DNA from 2 places in the Streptomyces vulcanius genome. Region 2 is predicted to be linked to the other one. Evidence: riboswitches for the same ligand, from Rfam matches in the RefSeq annotation. Region 2 holds a riboswitch; the other holds the start of a gene.
The links. A riboswitch is a leader RNA that binds a small molecule or an ion and turns the genes downstream of it on or off. The one in region 2 is predicted to bind cyclic di-AMP.

Region 1 (7,422 bases), on a different contig from region 2:
CACGCTTGCATACAGTGACAGGACCGGCAGGAACCGCGCGGTTTCCACGACCGCGTCCGCGATCGGAAGGACGTACATGCCCATGGGTCACACGGCCACAGCCCAGGCAGGCTCCGGGGGCCTGACAGCGACCGAGCACCGCCTGGCCAACGGCCTGCGCGTGGTGCTCTCCGAGGACCACCTGACCCCCGTCGCGGCGGTGTGTCTCTGGTACGACGTCGGCTCGCGCCACGAAGTCAAGGGCCGTACCGGCCTTGCTCACCTTTTCGAGCATCTGATGTTCCAGGGGTCCGCCCAGGTCAAGGGCAACGGCCACTTCGAACTGGTCCAGGGCGCCGGCGGCTCGCTCAACGGCACCACCAGCTTCGAGCGCACCAACTACTTCGAGACCATGCCCACCCATCAGCTGGAGCTCGCCCTCTGGCTGGAGGCCGACCGCATGGGCTCCCTGCTCGCCGCGCTGGACGACGAGTCGATGGAGAACCAGCGCGACGTCGTGAAGAACGAGCGCCGGCAGCGTTACGACAACGTCCCCTACGGCACCGCGTTCGAGCGGCTGACCGCCCTCGCCTACCCGGAGGGCCACCCCTACCACCACACGCCGATCGGCTCGATGGCCGACCTGGACGCGGCGACGCTGGAGGACGCGCGCGCGTTCTTCCGCACCTACTACGCGCCCAACAACGCGGTCCTTTCGGTCGTCGGCGACATCGACCCCGCCGAGACGCTCACCTGGGTCGAGAAGTACTTCGGCTCCATCGCCGCCCATGACGGCAAGCCCGAGCCGCGCGACGGCTCGCTGCCCGAGGTCATCGGCGGGCAGCTGCGCGAGGTCATCGAGGAGGAGGTCCCGGCCCGCGCCCTGATGGCCGCCTACCGTCTGCCGCAGGACGGCACGCGCGAGAGCGACGCGGCCGACCTGGCGCTCACCGTCCTGGGCGGCGGCGAGTCCTCCCGGCTCTACAACCGGCTGGTGCGCCGCGACCGTACGGCCGTCGCGGCCGGCTTCGGCCTGCTGCGGCTGGCCGGGGCGCCCTCCCTGGGCTGGCTGGACGTGAAGACGTCCGGGGATGTCGAGGTGCCCGTCATCGAGACCGCCATCGACGAGGAGCTCGCCCGGTTCGCCGAGGACGGCCCCACGGCCGAGGAGATGGAGCGCGCCCAGGCCCAGTTGGAGCGCGAGTGGCTCGACCGGCTCGGCACCGTCGCCGGCCGCGCGGACGAACTGTGCCGCTTCGCCGTCCTGTTCGGTGACCCGCAGCTCGCCCTCACGGCCGTCCAGCGCGTGCTGGAGATCACGCCCGAGGAGGTGCGGGAGGTCGCCAAGGCCCGCCTGCGCCCCGACAACCGCGCGGTGCTCGTCTACGAGCCGACCGCCCCCGAAACCCCCGCCGACCAGGACGAGAACGAGGAGGCGGCCCAGTGAGCGAGCTCGCCACGATGGACTTCCACCCCCAGCCCCGGGCGGGCGAGGCCAAGCCGTGGGCGTTCCCGGCGCCCGAACGCGCCGCCCTGGACAACGGCCTGACCGTGCTCCACTGCCACCGCCCCGGCCAGCAGGTCGTCGCCGTCGAGGTACTCCTCGACGCCCCCCTCGACGCCGAACCGGCCGGCCTGGACGGCGTCGCCACGATCATGGCGCGGGCCTTCTCCGAGGGCACCGACAAGCACTCCGCCGAGGACTTCGCCGCCGAACTGGAGCGCTGCGGCGCCACCCTCGACGCGCACGCCGACCACCCCGGCGTCCGCATCAGCCTGGAGGTGCCGGCCTCCCGCCTGCCCAAGGCGCTCGGCCTGCTCGCCGACGCCCTGCGCGCGCCCGCGTTCGCCGACAGCGAGGTCGAGCGTCTGGTCCGCAACCGCCTGGACGAGATCCCGCACGAGCTGGCCAACCCCTCCCGCAGGGCCGCCAAGGAGCTCTCCAAGGAGCTCTTCCCGGCGGGCACGCGGATGTCGCGCCCGCGCCAGGGCACCGCGGAGACCGTCGAGAAGATCGACTCGGCGGCCGTACGCGCCTTCTACGAGCGGCACGTCCGGCCCGCCACGGCCACCGCCGTGGTCGTCGGCGACCTCACCGGCGTCGACCTGGCGGCGCTCCTCGGCGACACCCTGGGCGCCTGGACGGGCTCCCCGGCCCAGCCCCGGCCGGTCCCGTCGGTGACGGCCGACGACGCCGGACGGGTCGTCATCGTGGACCGCCCCGGCGCCGTCCAGACACAGCTGCTGATCGGCCGGATCGGCGCCGACCGCCACGCGCGCGTGTGGGCCGCCCAGGTGCTCGGCACCTACTGCCTCGGCGGCACCCTCACCTCCCGTCTGGACCGTGTCCTGCGCGAGGAGAAGGGCTACACGTACGGCGTGCGCGCCTTCGGCCAGATCCTCAGGTCCGCGCCGGACGGCTCGGGCGCCTCGATGCTGGCCATCAGCGGCTCCGTCGACACCCCGAACACCGGTCCCGCCCTGGACGACCTGTGGAAGGTGCTGCGCACCCTCGCCGCCGAGGGACTGACCGACGCCGAGCGGGACGTCGCCGTGCAGAACCTGGTGGGTGTGGCCCCGCTGAAGTACGAGACCGCGGCGGCCGTCGCCGGCACGCTGGCCGACCAGGTCGAGCAGTACCTGCCCGACGACTACCAGGCCACGCTGTACCAGCAGCTCGCCGCCACCGGCACCGTGGAGGCCACCGCGGCGGCCGTCAGCGCCTTCCCGGTGGACCGTCTGGTGACCGTCCTCGTCGGCGACGCCGCGCAGATCAAGGAGCCCGTCGAGGCGCTCGGGATCGGCGACGTGAAGGTCGTCCCCGCGGAGTAGCCACGCGTGTGGGGGTCCTGGGCGGCGGGAGCGCGGTCGAGGGCCCCCAGATGCCCGAATTGAGCCAGAGGTTGCACGTCTGCCCTGTGGGATGCGCTACAAAACCCGCGATCCACTTGGGGATTGAAAGGGGCCCCGCTTAGCGTCAGGCGGGCTGTTCGTCAGGCAGTGCGCCGCAGCCGCGGCACCGGACAGTCATCGCCGAGTCCCCGTACGGCGCGAGCCAGGGGAGCCGGGGACCCATGAAGTCCCTGGGGTGAATCGGACGCCCGCGCCAGTCGCGAGGGGGTCCGTAGGAGACCTTCCTGCTCCGAACCCGTCAGCTAACCCGGTAGGCGAGAGGGAAGGAAAGGACCGCTCAACTACATGGCGTTCACCTGCGCCCCCGGGAAGCACCGTCGCCCCAGCCGGATGCAGCGCACCACCATCCGTGCGGCGGGCGTCGCGACGCTCGCCACCACCGGTGTCATGGCCACTGTCGCCGTCACTCCGGCCTTCGCCGCCGAGCCCACCCCCGAGGAGACCGGGCTGACGCCCGTCGTCGCCGCCGGTGAAGCAGCCGCCGAGCAGGTCGACGACCAGGTCGCCGTCCAGAAGGAGGCGGCGTACGAGGAGGCCGCGCGTGAGGCGGCGGCCAAGAAGGCCGTGGAGGACCGCGAGGCACGCGTGCGTGCCGCCCGGGAGGCCGAACGCAAGCGGCTGAACACCTTCGTGCCGCCGATCACCGGTTCCTACATCTCCACCGGCTACCACGCGAGCAGCTCCCTGTGGTCCTCCGGCAGCCACACCGGCATCGACTTCCACGCCGCGACCGGCACCACCGTGCACGCGGTCGGCCTGGGCACCGTCGTCGAGGCCGGCTGGGGAGGGTCGTACGGCAACCAGATCGTCATCAGGATGAACGACGGCACGTTCACCCAGTACGGCCACCTGTCGTCCATCGGGGTCTCGGTGGGCCAGCAGGTGACTCCCGGTCAGCAGATCGGCCTGTCCGGCGCGACCGGCAACGTCACAGGCCCGCACCTGCACTTCGAGGCCCGCACCACCGCGGAGTACGGCTCGGACATCGATCCGGTCGCCTACCTCCGCCAGCACGGCGTGAACGTCTGACGACACACGGCGACAGATCGTGCAGCCCCGGCCCCTCCGGCCGGGGCTTTCGTCGTTTCGGCGACCCCGCTGTCCAAAAAATATCCCTGGATTCCGGCCCGCCATCGGAAATTCCGTCCCATTGCAATAGAGTCACTGAACACGTCAATCGTCGACGTTTCACGGGGATTAAGGCGGAGGTCGGTCATGCGTATTCCGGCGCACTCGGTGTGCACGGCCATCCGGGACGACATCGTCGCGGGTGTCTACGAGCGCGGCAGCCGACTCACCGAGGAACTCCTCGCCCGCCGCTACGGCGTTTCCCGGGTTCCCGTCCGGGAGGCGCTGCGCACCCTGGAGGCCGAGGGCTTCGTCGTCACCCGGCGGCACGCGGGCGCGTGCGTCGCGGAACCGACCGAGCAGGAGGCCGCCGACCTGCTGGAGATGCGCATGCTCCTGGAGCCCCTCGGTGCCGCCCGGGCGGCGCAGCGGCGCACCGAGGCCCATCTGAAGGTGCTGCGCGGGCTCGTCCGGCTGGGCCAGGAGCGGGCCAGGAGGGGCAACAGCGAGGATCTGCGCTCCCTGGGCAGCTGGTTCCACGAGACGCTCGCCCAGGCCTCCGGAAGCCATGCCCTGACGTCCACGCTCACCCAGCTGCGGCACAAGATCGCCTGGATGTACGCGGTGGACGCGCCGGCCAACCCCGTGGAGTCCTGGGCCGAGCACGGCGCGATCGTGGACGCGGTGGCGCGCGGCGACGGGGAGCGCGCGCGGACGGTCACGGCGCTGCACACCGAGCGCGCGACGCTCGCACACCGGCTGCGCTTCTCCGGCGGCACCGAACGCGCCGACCGTGTGAGGACTTCGCAACCTGCCGTAAACATGACGGGTCTGCGGCATTAACACGGGGGCCGTATACAAAGAAGGGATATTCGGCGGAGCTGTATTTCCGCTGCCTTATTCCGTGCGCGCCTTCAATTTCTGAGGTGCGCCTTTCGTGTGCCCGCACGCGGATTTCCGCGTATGCCGCGGGTAATTTCCCCGGAGCCCGGGACCGAAACCCCCGAAAGCGTGCGCGAAAACGGCAGGGCCGCGCCGCCCCCGGGAGGGCGACGCGGCCTGCGCGGGTGACTCAGACGGTCTCGGGGAGCTCCTCGAGACCCTCGGCGACCAGCTTCGCCAGCCGGTCGAGGGCGATGTCCGCACCCTCGGCGTCGGAGGCGAGGACGATCTCCTCGCCGCCTTGGGCGCCGAGGCCGAGGACGGCCAGCATGGACGCCGCGTTGACGGGGTTGCCGTCTGCCTTGGCGATCGTCATCGGGACGCCTGCGGCCGTGGCGGCTCGGACGAAGATGGAAGCGGGGCGGGCGTGGAGGCCCTCGGCCCAGCCGACGTTGACGCGGCGCTCAGCCATGTGTTGCTGCCCTTCGGTGTTCAGGTTGTCTAGACCAGTGTTCCACACGTGAAGCGTGGGAGGGAGGGGTCGTGTCGCCCCTCCCGTCACGGCTGTCGGATCGCGGCCTCGATCCGGCGTCCGTCCCCAAGACTGCCTCGCGCCGTTGTCGGACGCGAGCCGTACGCTGGGCCCCATGCAGAGCGCCTCGGACCGGCACGAGTACCCCGCCCACTGGGAGGCCGACGTGGTGCTGCGCGACGGCGGCACCGCGCGCGTCCGCCCCATCACCGTCGATGACGCCGAGCGCCTGGTCAGCTTCTACGAGCAGGTCTCGGACGAGTCGAAGTACTACCGCTTCTTCGCGCCCTACCCGCGACTGTCCGCGAAGGACGTCCACCGCTTCACGCACCACGACTTCGTGGACCGGGTGGGACTCGCGGCCACGGTCGGCGGCGAGTTCATCGCAACCGTACGCTATGACCGCATTGGCGCCGACGGCATGGCCGCCTCCGCGCCCGCCGACGAGGCCGAGGTCGCCTTCCTCGTCCAGGACGCCCACCAGGGCCGCGGGGTCGCCTCCGCCCTCCTCGAACACATCGCCGCCGTCGCGCGCGAGCGCGGCATCCGCCGGTTCGCCGCCGAGGTGCTTCCGGCCAACAGCAAGATGATCAAGGTGTTCACCGACGCCGGCTACACCCAGAAGCGCAGCTTCGAGGACGGCGTGGTCCGCCTGGAGTTCGACCTCGAACCCACCGAGCGCTCCCTGGCCGTGCAGCGCGCCCGGGAACAGCGCGCCGAGTCCCACTCCGTACGACGGCTGCTGGCACCCGGCTCCGTCGCCGTCGTCGGCGCCGGCCGGGCCGCCGGCGGAGTCGGCCGCAGTGTCCTCGGAAACCTCCGCCAGGCCGGCTTCACCGGCCGCCTCCACGCCGTGAACAAGGCGTTCCCCGAGGACCTGAAGGAGTTCGACGGCGTCCCCGCCCACCGCTCGGTGCGCGACATCGCCGAGCCGGTCGACCTCGTGGTCGTCGCCGTACCCGCCGAGCACGTGCCCGAAGTCGTCGCCGAGTGCGGCGAACACGGCGTCCAGGGCCTGGTGGTCCTCTCCGCCGGCTACGCCGAGAGCGGCCCCGACGGGCGGGAGCGCCAGCGCGAACTCGTCCGGCACGCACGCGCGTACGGCATGCGGATCATCGGCCCCAACGCCTTCGGCGTCATCAACACCTCCCCGGACGTCCGGCTCAACGCCTCCCTCGCCCCGGAACTGCCCCGCCCCGGCCGCATCGGCCTGTTCGCCCAGTCGGGAGCCATCGGCATCGCCCTGCTGTCCCGCCTCCACCGGCGCGGCGGAGGCGTCACCGGCACCACCGGCGTCTCCACCTTCATCTCCTCCGGCAACCGCGCGGACGTCTCCGGCAACGACGTCCTGCAGTACTGGTTCGACGACCCGGACACCGACGTCGCCCTCATGTACCTCGAGTCCATCGGCAACCCCCGCAAGTTCACCCGCCTCGCGCGGCGTACGGCGGCGGCCAAGCCCCTGGTGGTCGTCCAGGGCTCCGGCTCCGCCCCCCAGGGACACGCCGTACGCGCCATCCGCCTCCCGCACGCGACGGTCTCCGCGCTGCTGCGCCAGGCCGGCGTGATCCGCGTCGACACCATCACCGAACTCGTCGACGCCGGCCTGCTGCTCGCCCGTCAGCCGCTGCCGGCCGGCCCGCGGGTGGCCATCCTCGGCAACTCCGAGTCGCTGGGCCTGCTGACGTACGACGCGTGCCTCGCCGAGGGGCTGCACCCGCTGCCGCCCCTGGACCTGACCACGGAGGCGTCGGCGGACGACTTCCACGCGGCCCTCGCGCGGGCGCTGGCCGACGACTCGTGCGACGCGGTGGTGGTGACCGCGATACCCGCGATCGGCGAGATCTCGCCGGACGACGCGGAACTCGCCCAGGCGCTGCGCTCGGCCGCCGCCGCGGCTCCCGGCAAGCCGGTGCTCGTCGTCCACGTGGAACTCGGCGGCCTCGCGGCAGCGCTGTCCGCCGCGACCAGCACCGCACCTCGCGCACAGGCGCCACACGCGCGTACGGCGACGCCGACGGGAGGGCCGCAACCGCCGCTGGCCGACC
Region 2 (6,794 bases):
CAACGCCCGCGAGCGCCTGGAGAACATGACGCTGGAGGAGCGCAAGGAAATCTTCGACATGTTCAACATCAGGGTCACCCCCGGCACGATGGAGAACACGTCCAAGCCTGGCGCCAAGTGCGACGTGAGCCAGTGGCACTGGAAGACCGGAACCCTCGTCCCGCCGGACCCGACCGACGAGGAATGGGAAACGGTCCTCGCGGTCCTGCGGACGTTCTTCTACGGGAAGGCGAAGAAGCACTTCACCACGAAATATGACATCCGCGCGCAGTTCTGCGGAATGCTCCACCGCCTGCGCCACGGCCTCTCCTGGAACGACATGCCCCTCACCTGGGGGCCGATCGATCCCATGCGGACGCGACAGCTCAAGTGGTGGCAGAAGGATGCCTGGCCCGCGGTCATGGAGGCCCTCGGCGCGGACAAGAGGGGGGTGGAGGCGTACCGCCGGCCGACCCTTCCTCAGCTCACGGTCACCGGCCAGCTTCGTGCCGGCCTGCTGGCGGAGGTGCGGAGCGAGGCGCCCAGGGACAAGGGGGAGAGTGCGATCATCGACCCCAACGCGGTCAAGGCGGACGGGCCCGGCTACTCCATTCTTTCTGCTACCGGTCAGATCGGCGTCGAGACGACCGTGAATCTGATCGGCAACGGCACCTACGCCCTCCTCACCCACCCCGAGCAGCGCCGGCGGCTTCAGCGGTCACTGGGGGACGGAGACCACGCTCTCCTCGAAACCGGCGTCGAGGAACTGCTCCGCTACGACGGGCCCGTGGAACTGGCCACCTGGCGCTTCGCCACCGAGCCCCTCACCCTCGCCGGCGAGGACATCGAAGCCGGAGACCCCGTCCTGGTCGTCCTCGCCGCGGCCGACCGGGATCCCGCCCGGTTCGCCGAACCGGACACCCTCGACCTCTCCCGCCGTGACAATCAGCACCTCGGCTACGGCCACGGCATCCACTACTGCCTCGGCGCCCCGCTCGCCCGTCTGGAGGGCCGGACCGCGCTCGCCACGCTCCTCACCCGGCTCCCCGACCTGCGACTCGCCGTGGATCCGGCCGACTTGAGATGGCGCGGCGGGCTCATCATGCGGGGACTGCGCACACTGCCGGTCGAGTTCACCGCACCCGGTGCATGACTGGGGGTGACTGACCACAGGTCAGGGGCAGTGTGACCGTCCGGCGGAGCGAAGGTGACCAGCCCTCAACTCTGTGATCTTCACGTGATCTGCGCGGCATTAACTTGTGACAAGTGATCGTCTGCCGATACGTTCATTCGTCAGCGCGGCGCATATGCACACCCGTCGCACCCGCCGCGCCGGTCACTGCTGTCCAGAGAAAGGCCCTCGCATGCTCTCCGGGAACGGTCGTCACCGTCGCCCCCGTCAGGCTCCGGCCCTCCTCGTCGCCGCCGGAGTGACCGGCTCCGCCATCGCCATCCCGCTGCTCGCCGCGAGTGGCGCGAGCGCGGCCGACGGCACGGTGTGGGACAAGGTGGCGCAGTGTGAGACCGGAGGCTCGTGGAGCGCCGACGGCGGTGACGGCGAGTACGGCGGTCTGAACCTCACCCAGGACGACTGGGAGGCGTACGGCGGACTCGACTACGCCAAGAGCCCCGACCTGGCCAGCCGCAACCAGCAGATCGCCGTCGCCCAGAAGCTCCTCGCGGGCGAGGGTGTGGGCGCGTGGGGCACCTGTGCGCTGACCTCCGGGCTGACCAAGGAGTCGGGCTCGCTGAGCGTGGACACCGGCGTGGCGGGCGACTCGTCCGACTCGTCCGTGTCCTCCGGATTGTCCGACCTGTCCAAGGGGGAATCCGACGATTCTTCCGACTCTTCGGGTTCTTCCGGATCGTCCGACTCTTCCGGATCGTCCGACTCGTCGAGCTCCAACGATGCCGACAGCTCCAGTGATTCCGGCCAAGATGGCGCCGACTCGGCGACGGGTTCGACGGGTTCGCCCAGCGGTTCCTCGTCGTCCGCTTCCTCCTCCCCTACGGAGGGGTCCGGTAAGTCGGATGTGTCCGCCGGATCCGAGGGTGACTCGCGGGCGACCGACGGCTCGTCCGCAGACGCCTCCGGGACGGGTGACGCGGACGACGCGACCCAGGAGGCGGGCTCTTGGACCCTGGTCGACACCGGTTCCCTCGGCTCCGGGAAGCATCGCGGCACCCTCGCCGACGAAAGCGCGGTGGACGGCCCCGCCCCCGCCTCCTCCGGCCGTCATGCCGCCTCGACGTACATCGTTCAGGAGGGGGACTCCCTCGCCTCCATCGCCGACTCCCTTGACCTCGACGGCGGATGGCGTGCGCTCTACGACGAGAACAAGGACGTCATCGGTACCGACCCGGGCAACATCGAGGCCGGTCAGATACTCGACACGGGTATCCAATAAGGCGCAGAACGACTGAAGTTCACGCCCCACTTCGCCATCTAATGTCCGGTTTGGTGAAAGTGTGGGATGAGTCTCAGAAGCCCTGATCGTCTTTGAATTTACGTCGATGCCGTGTCTACGGTCATCACCGCTCGGCATCCCGAGCCCCGGCCGTCGCCAACGCCGAATCCTGCCAGTGGCGGCCCGGGAACAGTCGTCGCGTCAAGCGCCGTAGGCAGGAGCGGGGGACCCAAGGTAAGTGCCGGGGACAGCGGTTGACGCTGGAACCGGCTCGGGGTGAAGCCGCGCACCGCGAGGTGTGCGGCCGGGCAACTCAACCGGCCCGAACCCGACAGCTCACCTCGCAGGCGTCGGTGAGGGGATCCACCATGCTGTTTTCCAGCAAGGGCAAGCATCGCCGCCCGTCCAAGGCCACCCGCGTCGCCGCTCTCGCCGGCGTCACCGGTGTCGCCATCGCCGCCCCGCTGATGGCGGCCGGGAACGCCTCCGCCGCCACGGCCTCCGAGTGGGACACCGTCGCCCAGTGCGAGTCCGGTGGCAACTGGTCCATCAACACCGGCAACGGCTACTACGGCGGTCTGCAGTTCTCCGCGTCCACCTGGGCCGCGTACGGCGGCACGGCGTACGCCGCGCAGGCCAACCAGGCCAGCAAGTCCCAGCAGATCGAGATCGCCGAGAAGGTCCTCGCGGGCCAGGGCAAGGGTGCCTGGCCGGTCTGCGGTGTCGGTCTCTCCGGCGCCTCGTACAACGGCAGCAGCTCCTCGAGCTCGAACTCCGGCAGCAGCTCCTCCTCCTCTTCCTCCTCCAAAGAGTCCCGCTCCGACGAGCAGGCCGCCTCCCGCTCCACCGAGCGCCCGGCCGCCACCAAGAGCGAGAAGAGCAGCAAGACCGTCACCACCCCGACCGGCACGAAGGTCAAGAAGGGCGACGGCGAGTACAAGGTCGTCAAGGGCGACACCCTCAGCTCCATCGCCGAGAAGCACGACGTCAAGGGCGGCTGGCAGAAGCTGTTCGAGCTGAACAAGGACATCGTCGTGGACGCCGACCTCATCTACCCGGGTCAGCAGTTGCACCTGAAGTGACACCCGCTCGCCAGCGGGGCCACAGGCCGCTCACATGGTGGCCCCGCATCCTGAAGACCTCGTGAGGGTCACCCCCCCTGTCCCCACGGGCCCCCCGCTCCGGTGCGTGTTCCCCCGTACGCACCGGGGCGGGGTTTTCTCTGTCTGCTCCTTTGCCCGCGTGTTCGCCTCCACGCCACCCCCTCTTTGTTCCGAACTGAAACAATGGGTACCGTGCGTCCACGGGACGGTCGGTCGGCTGCCGACACCCCGAAGGCGGTTAGGCTCTAGTCGCAAGGCCCACGCGGCCCCGCACAACCAGCGTCACATCCCATGAAGGAGATGCTCGTGCCGTCCATCGACGTCGTCGTAGCCCGGGAAATCCTGGACTCCCGAGGCAACCCCACGGTCGAGGTCGAGGTCGGCCTCGACGACGGCAGCACGGGTCGTGCCGCCGTTCCGTCCGGCGCCTCCACCGGTGCCTTCGAGGCCATCGAGCTCCGCGACGGAGACCCCAACCGCTACCAGGGCAAGGGCGTCGAGAAGGCCGTCCTCGCCGTCATCGAGCAGATCGGCCCCGAGCTGGTCGGCTACGACGCCACCGAGCAGCGCCTGATCGACCAGGCCATGTTCGACCTGGACGCCACCGACAACAAGGGCTCCCTCGGCGCGAACGCGATCCTCGGCGTCTCCCTCGCCGTCGCGCACGCCGCCTCCGAGGCCAGCGACCTGCCGCTCTTCCGCTACCTGGGCGGCCCCAACGCGCACCTGCTGCCGGTGCCGATGATGAACATCCTGAACGGCGGCTCGCACGCCGACTCCAACGTGGACATCCAGGAGTTCATGATCGCCCCGATCGGCGCGGAGTCCTTCTCCGAGGCCCTGCGCTGGGGCACCGAGGTCTACCACACCCTCAAGGCCGTCCTGAAGTCCAAGGGCCTGTCCACCGGCCTCGGCGACGAGGGCGGCTTCGCCCCGAACCTGGGCTCCAACCGCGAGGCCCTCGACCTCATCCTCGAGGCCGTCAAGCAGGCCGGTTACATCCCCGGCGAGCAGATCGCCCTCGCGCTCGACGTCGCCGCCTCCGAGTTCTACAAGGAGGGCAAGTACCTCTTCGAGGGCAAGGAGCGCTCCGCCGCCGAGATGACGGAGTACTACGAGGAGCTCGTCGCGGCCTACCCGCTCGTCTCCATCGAGGACCCGCTGTTCGAGGACGACTGGGCCGGCTGGAAGGTCCTCACCGACAAGCTCGGTGACAAGGTCCAGATCGTCGGCGACGACCTGTTCGTCACCAACCCGGAGCGCCTCGCCCGCGGTATCGAGGAGGGCGCCGCCAACGCGCTGCTCGTCAAGGTCAACCAGATCGGCTCGCTGACCGAGACCCTGGACGCCGTGGAGCTGGCCCAGCGCAGCGGCTTCAAGTGCATGATGTCCCACCGCTCCGGCGAGACCGAGGACGTCACCATCGCCGACCTGGCCGTCGCCACCAACTGCGGCCAGATCAAGACCGGCGCCCCGGCCCGCTCCGAGCGCGTCGCCAAGTACAACCAGCTGCTGCGCATCGAGGAGATCCTCGACGACGCGGCGGTGTACGCAGGGCGCTCGGCCTTCCCCCGCTTCAAGGGCTGAGGCTGAGCCAAGTCGTACGTACGTCCCCGCACCCGGTCCCGTACCGTGTGCGGGGACGTACGCGTGTGAGAGGGGAGGCGGAGAGCCGATGGCAGTCAAGGACCGGGACCGTTTCTCCACCGCGACCAGGATCAAGCTGCTCGGCGAGCAGACCGCGGCCCGGGTCTACCGTTCGCAGACCAAACGCCAGGCCCGCCGCTCCCGCCTCACCGGCCGCGCAGCGCTGCTCGCGCTCGTCCTGTGCTCGCTGATCGTGGCACTCGCCTACCCGATGCGGCAGTACGTCTCCCAGCGCGCGGAGATCGCCGATCTGGAGCGGGAGAAGCAGCAGGCCAGCGAGCGGGTCGAACAGCTGCGCGACACCAAGGCGCGCTGGCAGGACGACGCGTACGCCGAGCAGCAGATCCGGCAGCGGCTGCACTATGTGATGCCGGGGGAGACCGGCTACGTCGTGATCGACCCGGACGCGGCCAAGCAGGCCCGCGCGGACCTCGGAGCGGCCGACCGCCCCTGGTACGTGAACGTCTGGGACGGCGTCGACAAGGCGGACGCCTCCGATCGATGAATCGATGAACTGACAGAGAGACAAACCCCGAAGCATGCAGAATCCCCCGCCGACCACCCCGCGCACCGAGCCCACCGACGCGGACGTCCAGGCCTTCAAACAGCAGCTCGGCCGTCCGCCGCGCGGGCTGCGCGCCATCGCGCACCGGTGCCCCTGCGGGCAGCCGGACGTCGTGGAGACGGCCCCCCGGCTGCCCGACGGCACGCCCTTCCCGACGCTCTACTACCTGACGTGCCCCAAGGCGAACTCCGCGATCGGCACGCTCGAGGCGAACGGCGTGATGAAGGAGATGACCGACCGGCTGGGCACCGACCCGGAGCTCGCCGCCGCCTACCGCGCCGCGCACGAGGACTACGTCCGCCGCCGGGACGAGATCGAGGAGCTGAAGGGCTTCCCGAGCGCGGGCGGCATGCCGGACCGCGTGAAGTGTCTGCACGTGCTCGTGGCGCACTCCCTGGCCGCCGGCCCGGGGGTGAACCCGCTCGGCGACGAGGCCCTCGCGATGCTGCCGGAGTGGTGGCGCAAGGGGACGTGCGTGACGCCTGCCGGGCCGCCGTCCGGTGAGGGATGGCAGGTGGAGACGTCGGAGGACGGCTCGGGCCACTTCGCCTTCAAGCCGGTCGAGGGAGACGCCCGATGACCCGCGTCGCCGCCGTCGACTGCGGTACGAACTCGATCCGCCTCCTGGTCGCCGACGCCGACCCCGAGACCGGCGAGCTGGTCGATCTGGACCGCCGGATGACCATCGTGCGGCTCGGCCAGGGCGTCGACCGCACCGGGCGGCTGGCGCCGGAGGCGCTGGAGCGGACCTTCGCGGCGTGCCGCGAGTACGCGGCGATCATCAAGGAGCACGGCGCCGAACGGCTCCGCTTCGTGGCCACCTCGGCCTCCCGGGACGCCGAGAACCGCGACGAGTTCGTGCGCGGGGTGCTGGACATCCTGGGCGTCGAGCCCGAGGTGATCAGCGGCGACCAGGAGGCGGAGTTCTCCTTCACGGGTGCCACGAGGGAGCTGACCGGCCGTGCGGACCTGGCGAAGCCCTACCTGGTGGTGGACATCGGCGGCGGCTCGACGGAGTTCGTGGTCGGCGAGGCGCACGTACGGGCCGCCCGCTCGGTGAACATCGGCTGCGTCCGGATGACCGAACGCCAC

Region 1: another riboswitch for cyclic di-AMP. It lies ahead of ACFPIH_RS11525 (M23 family metallopeptidase); the one in region 2 lies ahead of ACFPIH_RS02720 (transglycosylase family protein).

The regions. Positions count from the first base shown of each region.
Region 1 covers NZ_JBHSFK010000006.1:145,337-152,758, forward strand. Annotated here, with positions in the region: gene ACFPIH_RS11515 (M16 family metallopeptidase) at 77-1,426, shown strand; gene ACFPIH_RS11520 (M16 family metallopeptidase) at 1,423-2,811, shown strand; cyclic di-AMP (ydaO/yuaA leader) riboswitch at 3,001-3,164, shown strand; gene ACFPIH_RS11525 (M23 family metallopeptidase) at 3,178-3,921, shown strand; gene ACFPIH_RS11530 (GntR family transcriptional regulator) at 4,108-4,803, shown strand; gene ACFPIH_RS11535 (HPr family phosphocarrier protein) at 5,033-5,314, opposite strand; gene ACFPIH_RS11540 (bifunctional acetate--CoA ligase family protein/GNAT family N-acetyltransferase) at 5,490-7,422, shown strand, end outside.
Region 2 covers NZ_JBHSFK010000002.1:102,986-109,779, reverse strand. Annotated here, with positions in the region: partial or broken gene ACFPIH_RS02730 (cytochrome P450) at 614-1,132, shown strand; gene ACFPIH_RS02725 (transglycosylase family protein) at 1,344-2,387, shown strand; cyclic di-AMP (ydaO/yuaA leader) riboswitch at 2,584-2,752, shown strand; gene ACFPIH_RS02720 (transglycosylase family protein) at 2,756-3,469, shown strand; gene eno (phosphopyruvate hydratase) at 3,791-5,077, shown strand; gene ACFPIH_RS02710 (FtsB family cell division protein) at 5,166-5,642, shown strand; gene ACFPIH_RS02705 (DUF501 domain-containing protein) at 5,677-6,282, shown strand; gene ACFPIH_RS02700 (Ppx/GppA phosphatase family protein) at 6,279-6,794, shown strand, end outside.